2 regions of the Streptomyces sp. SID5643 genome follow, and region 2 is predicted to be linked to the other one. Evidence: riboswitches for the same ligand, from Rfam matches in the RefSeq annotation. Region 2 holds a riboswitch; the other holds the start of a gene.
What was found. A riboswitch is a leader RNA that binds a small molecule or an ion and turns the genes downstream of it on or off. The one in region 2 is predicted to bind S-adenosylmethionine.
Positions count from the first base shown of each region.

Region 1: linked by a shared signal. The riboswitch ahead of thrC (threonine synthase) and the one ahead of GTY56_RS18840 (aminotransferase class V-fold PLP-dependent enzyme) in region 2 are both predicted to bind S-adenosylmethionine.

Region 1 covers NZ_WWIC01000165.1:62,187-67,782, reverse strand. Annotated here, with positions in the region: gene GTY56_RS19730 (alpha,alpha-trehalose-phosphate synthase (UDP-forming)) at 1-629, opposite strand, end outside; gene GTY56_RS19725 (glucosyl-3-phosphoglycerate synthase) at 703-1,647, opposite strand; SAM riboswitch class I at 1,828-1,984, shown strand; gene thrC (threonine synthase) at 2,003-3,289, shown strand; gene GTY56_RS19715 (MoaD/ThiS family protein) at 3,377-3,652, shown strand; gene GTY56_RS19710 (cold-shock protein) at 4,099-4,302, shown strand; gene groL (chaperonin GroEL) at 4,637-5,596, shown strand, end outside.
Region 2 covers NZ_WWIC01000158.1:340-5,935, reverse strand. Annotated here, with positions in the region: gene GTY56_RS18850 (SLC13 family permease) at 1-445, shown strand, start outside; gene GTY56_RS18845 (glycerate kinase) at 456-1,649, shown strand; gene GTY56_RS18840 (aminotransferase class V-fold PLP-dependent enzyme) at 1,604-2,971, opposite strand; SAM riboswitch class IV at 3,104-3,220, opposite strand; gene trpD (anthranilate phosphoribosyltransferase) at 3,295-4,359, opposite strand; partial or broken gene qcrB (cytochrome bc1 complex cytochrome b subunit) at 4,496-5,596, opposite strand, start outside.

The sequences.
Region 1 (5,596 bases), on a different contig from region 2:
CAGCGCTCGGTGAGGAAGCCCAGCCGGTCCGCGCCGAGCATGCCGCGCAGCACCTGCCCGGCCACGTCGTCCGGCAGCATCCGGAAGTACTCGGGCGGCGCCCACGGCGTGTGCGAGAAGTGGCCGATGCGCAGGTCGGGCCGCAGCTCGCGGAGCATGCCCGGCACCAGCGTCAGGTGGTAGTCCTGCACCACCACCGCCGCGCCCTGCGCCGCCTCCTCGGCCAGCGCCTCGGCGAACGCCCGGTTGTACGCCTCGTAGGACGCCCACTGCCGCCGGAAGTACGCGTCGAAGACCGGCTCCAGGGGCGTCTGGTAGAGCATGTGGTGCACGAACCACAGGACCGAGTTGGCGATGCCGTTGTACGCGTCGGCGTGCACGTCGGCCGGGATGTCCAGCATCCGCACGCCGTCCTCGCCGACCCCGCGCCGCACCGCTTCCCGGTCGCCGTCGGACAGCGCCGAGCACACCCACAGCGCGTCCGCGTCCGAGCCGATCGCGGAGAGGCCGGAGACCAGCCCGCCGCCGCCTCGTTTGGCGTCCAGCGAACCGTCCTCACCCACCGTGTAGGAGACCGGACCCCGGTTGGAGGCCACCAGCACCTGCGCAGCACCGTACGTTGAAGCCATAAGCCTCAACCTAGCCCGGCCCTCAAACGCTCAAACGTACGGATCTGCCGTGCCCGGCCGAAAACGGCCCCGGTCAGGCCGCTTTCCGCGCCTGGTACTCGGCGATGTCCACCATCGGCGGACGCTCCTCGGTGTCCACGGAGTACGTGCGCGGCTCGAATCCGTCCTGTCCCCGCTCGAACTGGGTCAGGGACGGCCGGATCAGATGCCCGCGGGCCAGCCGCAGCTGGGCCGTGCGGTAGATCGCGGCGGCCATCCGGCCCAGCGCCTGCCCGTCCTGGTGCCGGTGCTTGCGCACCCCGACGTCCACCTGGGCGAGGGCGTCCAGGCCCGCCAGGTGCAGAGCGTCGACCAGCATCCCCAGCTCCACGCCGTACCCGACGGGGAACGGCAGCTGCTCCAGCAGCGAGCGGCGGGCCGCGTACTCGCCGCCGAGCGGCTGCACGAAGCCGGCCAGCTGCGGCCAGTGCATGTTGAGCAGCGGTCGCGCCATCAGCTCGGTGACCCGGCCGCCCTGCCCGGCGGCCCCGGACAGCGGCCGGTCGTACATGGCCTTCACCAGGTCCACGTCCGGGTCCGTGAGCAGCGGGCCCACGATCCCGGAGACGAAGTCGGACGAGAAGTCCCTGAGGTCCGCGTCGATGAAACAGACGATGTCGCCGCGGGTGACCAGCAGCGAGCGCCACAGCACCTCGCCCTTGCCGGGCACGGCGGGCAGGCGCGGGAGTATGACGTCCCGGTGCACCACCCGCGCGCCCGCGGCGGCGGCCACCTCGGCCGTACGGTCGGTCGAGCCGGAGTCGACGACGACCAGCTCGTCGACGAGCGGGACCTGCCGCATCAGGTCGTGGCGGATGACGGCGACGATGTCACCGACCGTCGCCTCCTCGTTGAGGGCGGGCAGTACGACGCTGACCGTCTGGCCCGTGCGCTGCTTGGCGGCCAGGATCCGGTGGAGCGGGCGATCGGCCGCGGACCAGGAACGGGTGCTCAGCCAGCGCTCGACTTCTTCCAGCACCGTGACGGCTCCTCTGCGTTCTCCAGGCGGGACGGACTGCCCGCCGCGGTAGCGGCTGACCGGGACAGTCATCTCGCGGTTCGGACGACTATCTCAACTGTCCCGGTCGTCGGTTACAGTCTTGAACAAGGCGGATGACCATCGCATGTCCGGGGTCACCCGCCGCCTACAACCACATACAGCTCATCCAGAGGGGCAGAGGGAAACGGCCCGATGAAGCCCCGGCAACCCTCCAGTCGGTACTCGTAGGTCACTGTCGACCAGCTGCGCGAGGCTCCCGGCTCGGGAAGGTGCCAAATCCGTCTCACGGCGAGATGCGTCGTGAGGAAGATGAGGAGAAAGGGCCTCGCCTCACATGGCTGTGCAGACTGTTGCAAGCACCACTGACTCCACCGTAGACCTCGGTCCCGCCGCTGCCCTGAGCTGCCGCGAGTGCGGTCACCGCGTACCCCTCGGACCGGTCTTCGCGTGCGAGGAGTGTTTCGGCCCGCTGGAGATCGCCTACGACTTCTCGGCCTACGACACCGAGGAGCTCCGCAAGCGGATCGAAGCGGGCCCCGCGAACATCTGGCGCTACGCCCCGCTGCTGCCGGTCCCGGCCGACGTCGCGGACAAGCCGAACATCAACCCCGGCTGGACCAAGCTCGTCAAGGCCGACAACCTCGCGCGCGAGCTGGGCGTCGACGCGGGCAAGCTGTTCGTCAAGGACGACTCCGGCAACCCGACGCACTCCTTCAAGGACCGCGTCGTCGCCCAGGCCCTGGAGGCCGCCCGCGCCTTCGGCTTCACCACGCTCTCCTGCTCCTCCACCGGCAACCTCGCCGGTGCGGTGGGTGCCGCGGCGGCCCGTGCCGGCTTCCGCTCCTGCGTGTTCATCCCGCACGACCTGGAGCAGGGCAAGGTCGTCATGGCCGCGGTCTACGGCGGCGAGCTCGTCGGCATCGAGGGCAACTACGACGACGTGAACCGCTTCTGCTCCGAGCTGATCGGCGACCCGGCCGGAGAGGGCTGGGGCTTCGTCAACGTCAACCTCCGGCCGTACTACGCGGAGGGCTCCAAGACCCTCGCGTACGAGATCTGCGAGCAGCTCGGCTGGCAGCTGCCGGACCAGCTGGTCGTGCCGATCGCCTCCGGCTCGCAGCTCACGAAGATCGACAAGGGTCTCCAGGAACTGATCAAGCTCGGGCTGGTCGAGGACAAGCCGTACAAGATCTTCGGCGCGCAGGCCGAGGGCTGCTCGCCGGTGTCCGTCGCTTACAAGGCCGGGCACGACGTCGTCCGCCCGCAGAAGCCGAACACCATCGCCAAGTCGCTCGCCATCGGCAACCCGGCGGACGGGCCCTACGTGCTGGACATCGCGCGGCGGACCGGCGGCGCGGTGGAGGACGTGAACGACGAGCAGGTCGTCGAGGCGATCAAGATCCTGGCCCGGACCGAGGGGATCTTCGCGGAGACCGCCGGTGGTGTGACGGTGGGTGTGACGCGCAAGTTGATCGAGAACGGGGTGCTCGACCCCACCAAGACCACGGTCGTGCTCAACACCGGCGATGGACTCAAGACGCTGGACGCGGTGGCGGGCACGGGTCTGACGGCGACCATTCGCCCCAGCCTCGAGTCGTTCCGTGAGGCCGGGCTCGTCTGAGCGTCGTTGTTCGCTGCGGGCCGTGGGGCTGGTCGCGCAGTACCCCGTGCCCCTGAGGGCGGTTATCCAACCGGAGGTTCGAAAGTCATGAGCGTCACCGTTCGCATCCCCACCATCCTGCGCACCTACACGGGCGGGCAGGCCGAGGTCGCCGCCGAGGGCGCGAACCTCGGTGAGGTCATCGCCGACCTGGAGAAGAACCACACCGGGATCGCCGCCCGGGTCCTCGACGACCAGGGCAAGCTGCGCCGGTTCGTCAACGTGTACGTCAACGACGACGACGTGCGGTTCGAGCAGGGTCTGGAGACGGCCACGCCGGACGGTGCCGGTGTGTCGATCATTCCCGCCGTCGCCGGCGGCTGAACCGGTCGACCGGCCCGATTGTTACCTTCGGTAACGACGATTACCGAGAGTTCATCGAATTGCCCCCTCCGTGAGAGAAGCGGAGGGGGCAATTCTGTGTGGTTGAGCGGGGTACAGTTGGGGAACGCGATACCGATCCCCTGATCGGAACCCTGAATTCCTGCCGCGAGTCCGACAAGATGTAGCCAAAGTGTGCGCGTCTTTCGCGGCTTTTGTTCCTTTTATGGAGCCCGACTTGCCCTGAATTCGGGCGAATTCTCCCCACATTCCGGACCCTGCTCGTCCGGAATTCTCGTCCGATTGACCTGTTGCAGACGGCAGTTGGACAGATACATTCAGCCGCGGTCGACGCGTTCCGGCGCACGCCCCCAACCGTGGGGGGTGAGGTCTGACCCGGGTCCGCGAAGTGTGGATCTGTGCAAGGGCCAGTAATAGGGGAGTTAGGCATGGCTCAGGGCACCGTCAAGTGGTTCAACGCGGAGAAGGGGTACGGCTTCATCGCGGTCGACGGTGGTGCGGATGTTTTCGTCCACTACAGCGCGATTCAGATGGACGGCTACCGCACCCTTGAAGAGGGCCAGCGGGTCGAGTTCGAGATCTCGCAGGGCCAGAAGGGACCGCAGGCCGACATGGTTCGCGTCTCTGCCTGAACGCGCACCACGACCAACGCTCAAGCGACCGGTCTTCTCAGAAGGGCCCGTACCCCCCGGGGTGCGGGCCCTTCCGCGTGCCCGGAGGGTCCGCCGGATGGTGTTCGCGGGCGGCTGACGCCCCCCGCCGATCCAAGGCGGGCGCTTGCACTCGCAGGGGTCGAGTGCTAATCATTGCGTTAGCACTCTGAAGGTGAGAGTGACAACGTAAGGACCGGGTCGGTGAGGCCCGCAGGCCAGGTGGGGAAGGAACCCACGAGGCAAGCGAGCCGTCCGTCGCGGGCGCGGGCGCGGTCCGAAGTAATCACCCCCAGTCCTGGAGGGACCACTTCACATGGCCAAGATCATCGCGTTCGACGAGGAGGCGCGGCGCGGCCTCGAGCGCGGCATGAACCAGCTCGCGGACGCCGTCAAGGTGACGCTCGGCCCCAAGGGCCGCAACGTCGTCCTCGAGAAGAAGTGGGGCGCGCCCACGATCACCAACGATGGTGTCTCCATCGCCAAGGAGATCGAGCTCGAGGACCCGTACGAGAAGATCGGCGCCGAGCTGGTCAAGGAAGTCGCCAAGAAGACGGACGACGTCGCCGGTGACGGTACGACCACCGCGACCGTTCTCGCCCAGGCCCTGGTCAAGGAGGGCCTGCGCAACGTAGCCGCCGGCGCCAACCCGATGGCCCTCAAGCGCGGTATCGAGAAGGCCGTCGAGGCCGTCTCCGCCGCCCTGCTGGAGCAGGCCAAGGACGTCGAGACCAAGGAGCAGATCGCCTCCACGGCCTCCATCTCCGCCGCCGACACCCAGATCGGCGAGCTCATCGCCGAGGCCATGGACAAGGTCGGCAAGGAAGGCGTCATCACCGTCGAGGAGTCCCAGACCTTCGGTCTGGAGCTGGAGCTCACCGAGGGTATGCGCTTCGACAAGGGCTACATCTCGGCGTACTTCGCCACCGACATGGAGCGTATGGAGGCCGTCCTCGACGACCCGTACATCCTGATCGCGAACTCCAAGATCTCGAACGTCAAGGACCTGCTCCCGCTCCTGGAGAAGGTCATGCAGTCGGGCAAGCCGCTGCTGATCATCGCCGAGGACGTCGAGGGCGAGGCCCTGTCGACCCTGGTCGTCAACAAGATCCGCGGCACCTTCAAGTCCGTCGCCGTCAAGGCCCCGGGCTTCGGCGACCGCCGCAAGGCGATGCTCCAGGACATCGGCATCCTCACCGGCGGCGAGGTGATCTCCGAGGAGGTCGGCCTCAAGCTGGAGAACGCCACGCTCGACCTGCTGGGCAAGGCCCGCAAG
Region 2 (5,596 bases):
GTTCATGGCCGCGACGATGGCGATGGGGGTCGCGCTCGCCGACTCGGGAGCGGCGAAGTGGCTGGTCTCCGGGCTCCCGGCCGGCGCGTCCCCGCTGGTGTTCCTGGCGATCGTGATCACCGTCAGCACCGCGGCCCACCTGGTCCTTCAGTCCCGCTCGGCCCGCTCGTCGGTGCTGGTGCCGCTGGTCGTGGCCGCCTCCGTCGGCGTCGGGGTCAACCCGGTCGCCGCCGCCCTCGCCTCGACCGCCGCCGCGGGCTTCTGCCACACCCTGCCCGCCTCGGCCAAGCCGGTCACGCTCTTCGCGCAGCTCCCCGGCACCCCGACCTACACACCGCGCGACCTGCTGCGGCTGTCCGCCGTCCTGGCGCCGCTGACCGCCGCGCTCGTCCTGTTCTTCGCCGTCGCGGTGTGGCCGCTGCTCGGCGTGTCCGTCACCCGTTGAGGAGCCTTCCGTGCTGAACCGTGTCGTCGTAGCCCCCAGCGGCTTCAAGGAGTCCCTGTCCGCCGAGGCCGCCGCCGACGCCATCGCGGCCGGCGTACGCCGGGTCCTGCCCGGCGCCGACCTCGACCTCGTGCCCCTGGTGGACGGCGGCGAGGGCACGGCTCTCGCCCTGGCCGCCGCGACCGGGGGCCGGATCGTCACCACCGCGGCGACCGGCCCGGTCGGGGAGACCATCGCCGCGCACTTCGCCCTCCTCGGCGGCGGGGACACCGCGGTCGTGGAGATGGCGGCGGTCGCGGGCCTCTCGCTCGTCCCGCGCGGCCTGCGCGACCCGGGCGCCACGACCACGTACGGCGTCGGCGAGCTGATCCGCGCCGCCCTGGACACGGGCGTCCGGCGGATCCTCGTCGGCTGCGGCGACTCGGGCACCTCGGACGGCGGCGCGGGCGCCCTCCAAGCGCTCGGGGCGCGCCTGCTGGACACCGAGGGGCGCGAACTCCCCCACGGTGGCCGGGAACTGACGCGCCTGCACCGCATCGACCCCACCGGCCTGGACCCCCGGCTCACGGAGGTGGAGCTGCTCGTCGCCTGCAACCCGTACAACGTGCTCTGCGGCGAGCGGGGCGTGGCCCGGGTCTTCGGCCCGCAGAAGGGCGCGACGCCCGCACAGGTGGAGGAGCTGTCGGCGGCCCTGGAGAACTGGGCGTTCGTCCTCACCCGCGATGCCGCCGTACCGGACAGCGACCTGCGCTCCGGACCCGGCACGGGCGCCTCCGGCGGCCTGGGGGCGGGTCTGGCCGCCCTGGGCGCCCGGCTGCTCCCCCGCTTCGACGTGCTGCTGGACCACCTCGACCTGGACGCCCGGCTGGCCCGTGCCGACCTGGTCGTCACCGCCGAGGGCGCCCTGGACCACCAGACGCCGCGCGGCAAGGTACCCGCCGAGGTGGCCCGCCGCGCCAAGCTCCACGGCCGGCCCGTCCTGGCCCTGGCCGGCACGCTCGGCGAAGGTGCGGGCGACGTACCGGGCGTGGACGCCTGTCACGGCATCCTCCCCGCCCCGATGGAGCTGGCCGAGGCACTGCTGCGCGCGAGCGAACTCCTCACGGACGCCACCGAACGCGCCCTGCGGATGATCGTCCTGGGCACCCGGCTGCCGGTTCAGGCGGAGGTGTCCGGCACGCAGCGCCCGTCCTCGGTGCGGTAGTTCCACTTCGCCCCGTCCGTCACGAGTTCCCGCACCGCCCGTACGAACCGCTCGACGTGCTCGTCCGGCGTGCCCGCGCCGAAGCTGACCCGGATGGCGTTGAGCGACTTCTCCCCGGGCGCGGCCTCCGGTGAGCCGCACTCACCCTGCGCCTGCGGGGCGCTGCCGAGCAGCGTGCGCACCAGCGGGTGGGCGCAGAACAGCCCGTCCCGTACGCCGATGCCGTACTCGGCGGACAGGGCGGCGGCGAAGTGCGAGCTGTTCCAGCCCTCGACGACGAAGGAGAGCACGCCGACGCGCGGCGCGTCGTCCCCGAAGAGGGAGAGGAACCGCACCTGCGGGACGTCGGCGAGTCCTTCCCGCACGACGCGGACCAGGTGCTGCTCACGGGCGACGAGGGTGTCGAAACCGGCCTCGGTCAGCGCCTTGCAGGCCGAGGCGACGGCGTAGGCGCCGATGACGTTGGGCGACCCGGCCTCGTGGCGGGCGGCGCTGTCGTGCCACTCCACGTCCACTCCCCCGTCCTGGCGCCGGCTGACCTTGCGGCTGGCGCCGCCGCCCGCCAGGTACGGCTCGGCCGCGCGCAGCCAGTCGGACCGCCCGGCCAGGACGCCCGAGCCGAAGGGCGCGTACAGCTTGTGCCCGGAGAAGGCGACCCAGTCGACGTCGAGGTCCGCGACGGACACCGGGTGGTGCGGGGCCAGCTGGGCGGCGTCCAGGACGATCCGCGCGCCGTGGGCGTGCGCGGCCGCCGCGAGCTCCCGTACGGGCCACAGCTCGCCGGTGACGTTCGAGGCGCCGGTGACACACACCAGGGCCGGCCCGTAGGGGTCGCGGCCGGCGAGGGCGCGCTCCAGGGTCTCGACGGCCTCGCGGGGGCTGCGCGGGGCGTCGAGGCAGGTGACGTGGGCGTTGCGCCAGGGCAGCAGGGAGGCGTGGTGCTCGGTCTCGAAGACGAACACCTGGCAGTCGGCGGGGAGGGCGGCGGCGAGGAGGTTGAGGGAGTCGGTGGTCGACCGGGTGAACACGACCTGGTCGTCCTCACGGCAGCCGAGGAACTCGGCGACGGTCCGGCGGGCGTTCTCGAACAGGTCGGTGGAGAGCTGGGAGAGGTATCCGGCACCGCGGTGGACGCTGCCGTAGTAGGGCGCGTAGGCGGCGACGTCGTCCCAGACCCGCTGGAGGGCCGGGGCGCTGGCGGCGTAGTCGAGGGCGGCGTAGGCGACCTCGCCCCCGGTCACGAGCGGCACGGTGACATCCCGCCCCAGAACGGGCAGCGGGGCACAAACGGACGGGACGGAGGCAAGGGTGGAGACGGACATGGCGGAACTCCCGTGAAGGCAGGTGACATCCGCCCGCGAGCGCGTACGGCTCAAGCGGGGGAAAGGAAAAGGGGGATGCGGAGGCGGGGCTCTGCGGCCCTATCGCATTCGCCGGTTCACGGAAGACTCCTCGTCACGCGCTTGCCGTAGACCTCGCTGCCTACGACCCGGTCCTCACCCGGGGCACCCCGCCACGGACGGAGGGTTGCCGGACAGTCGGCCGGGGCCTCATGACTGTCACTCATGACCTGATCAGGAACGTACGCGAAGAGATCGGCGTCCCGCAACCCGAGTCCGGATCGCGGGACGCCGACCGTGGTCGCCTACCGGTTGCTGGCGGCCACCCAGCGCTCCAGCGTGCGCTTGGCCGCCCCCGAGTCGATCGACTCGGCCGCCTTCGCCATCCCGGCGCGGATCTGCTCGGCCAGCGGCGCGCCGGTGGGCTCCAGGGCCACCAGTGCCGCCGCCGAGTTCAGCAGGACCGCCTCGCGGACCGGGCCGGTCTCGCCGTCCAGCAGGCGGCGGGCGACCTCGGCGTTGTAGGAGGCGTCGGCGCCGCGCAGCGCCTCCACCGGGACGAGTTCGAGGCCCACGTCACGCGGGTCGAAGGCCTCCTCGGTGACCTTGCCGTCCCGGACGGTCCACACCCGGGACGTGGCCGTGGTCGTGAGCTCGTCGAGGCCGTCGTCGCCCCGGAAGACCAGGGACGAGTTGCCGCGCTCGGCGAAGACCCCCGCGACGATCGGCGCCATGCGCGGGTCCGCCACACCGACCGCCTGGGCACGGACCCGGGCCGGGTTGGTGAGGGGGCCGAGGGCGTTGAACACCGTGCGGATGCCCAACTGGCCGCGGGCGGCACCCGCGTGCCGCAACGCCGGGTGGAACTTCACCGCGAAGCAGAAGGTGATCCCGGCCTCGTCGGCGACCTCCGCGACGCGGTTCAGCGGCAGCTCCAGATTGACCCCGAGCTTCTCCAGCACGTCGGAGGCGCCGGAGGCCGAGGACGCGGCCCGGTTGCCGTGCTTGACGACCTTCGCGCCGGTGCCGGCGACGACGATCGAGGACATCGTGGAGATGTTGACCGTCTTCGCGCCGTCACCGCCGGTGCCGACGATGTCGACCGTCGCCCCGGGCACCTCGATCACGTTGGCGTGCGCGTACATCGTGCGGACCAGGCCGTTGATCTCCTCGACGGTCTCGCCCTTGGCGCGCAGCGCCACGACGAACCCGGCGATCTGCGCATCGGTCGCCTCGCCGCTCATGATCCGGTCCATCGCCCAGGCGGTGTCGTCCGCGCTCAGGTGCCTGCCGTCCAGCAGGCCGTTCAGCAGCCGGGGCCAGGAGCGGCCCGCCGCGGTGTCGCCTCCAGCGGGGGTCACAGCGCTCATAAGCCGCTCCAGGGTCAGGCGTCCCGCACTACGGGACGAGAGTCTCAACGAGGTCCACCCTATCCAGCCCGGGGGCCGCAGAAGGGCCCCGTCCGGCGTTCGGACGGGGCCCTTCTGTGGCGTGGCGAAGCAGTGATCAGTGGTGGCCGTGGCCGCTCGTGATCTCCCGGTGTTCCTCGGCGGTGGGCTTCGGGATCTGGGCACCCTCGCCGAAGTAGGCGTCGCTGAGCTTGGCGCGCAGCTTCTCGGAACCCTTCACCTTGCGCTCGACGCCGTTCTCGTCGACCGTCGGGCCGATCTCGGCCGGCTGGTACTGCTCGTGCGCCGTGAGCGTGTACATCTGCTCCTGGCTGAGCGGCTCGTGCACCTCGATGAACTCACCGTGCGGCAGGCGCTTGATGATGCCGGTCTCGCGGCCGTGCAGCACCTTCTCCTTGTCCCGGCGCTGCAGGCCGAGGCAGATGCGCTTGGTGACGATGAAGGCGAGGACCGGTCCGAGGAAGAACCCGATCCGGACGAACCACGTCACCGCGTTGATCGACAGGTGGAAGTGCGTGGCGACGATGTCGTTGCCACCGCCGATCAGCATGATGATGTAGCCGGTGACCCACGCGACACCGACACCGGTGCGGGTCGGGGCGTTGCGCGGCCGGTCGAGGATGTGGTGCTCGCGCTTGTCCCCGGTGACCCACGACTCGATGAACGGGTAGAGGGCGATGATCGCGAGGAACACACCGAAGAGCACCAGCGGGATGAACACGCCCAGGACCAGGGTGTGGCCCCAGAAGTCGATCTCCCAGCCCGGCATCGCGCGGATCAGGCCTTCGGCGAAGCCCATGTACCAGTCGGGCTGGGCACCGGTCGACACCTGGTCGGGCCGGTACGGGCCGAGGACCCAGATCGGGTTGATCGTCGCGATCGCGGCGAGGGCCGAGATGACACCGAAGACCAGGAAGAAGAAGCCTCCGGCCTTGGCCATGTAGACCGGCAGCAGCGGCATGCCGACGACGTTCTTGTTGGTCCGGCCGGGACCCGCGAACTGGGTGTGCTTGTGGTAGAAGACCAGGATCAGGTGGCCGACCACGAGCCCGAGCATGATGCCCGGCAGCAGCAGGATGTGGATCGAGTAGAACCGGGCGACGAAGTCGGTGCCCGGGAACTCCCCGCCGAACAGGAACATCGAGATGTACGTGCCCACGATCGGCACGGACAGGATGGCGCCCTGCGTGAAGCGGAC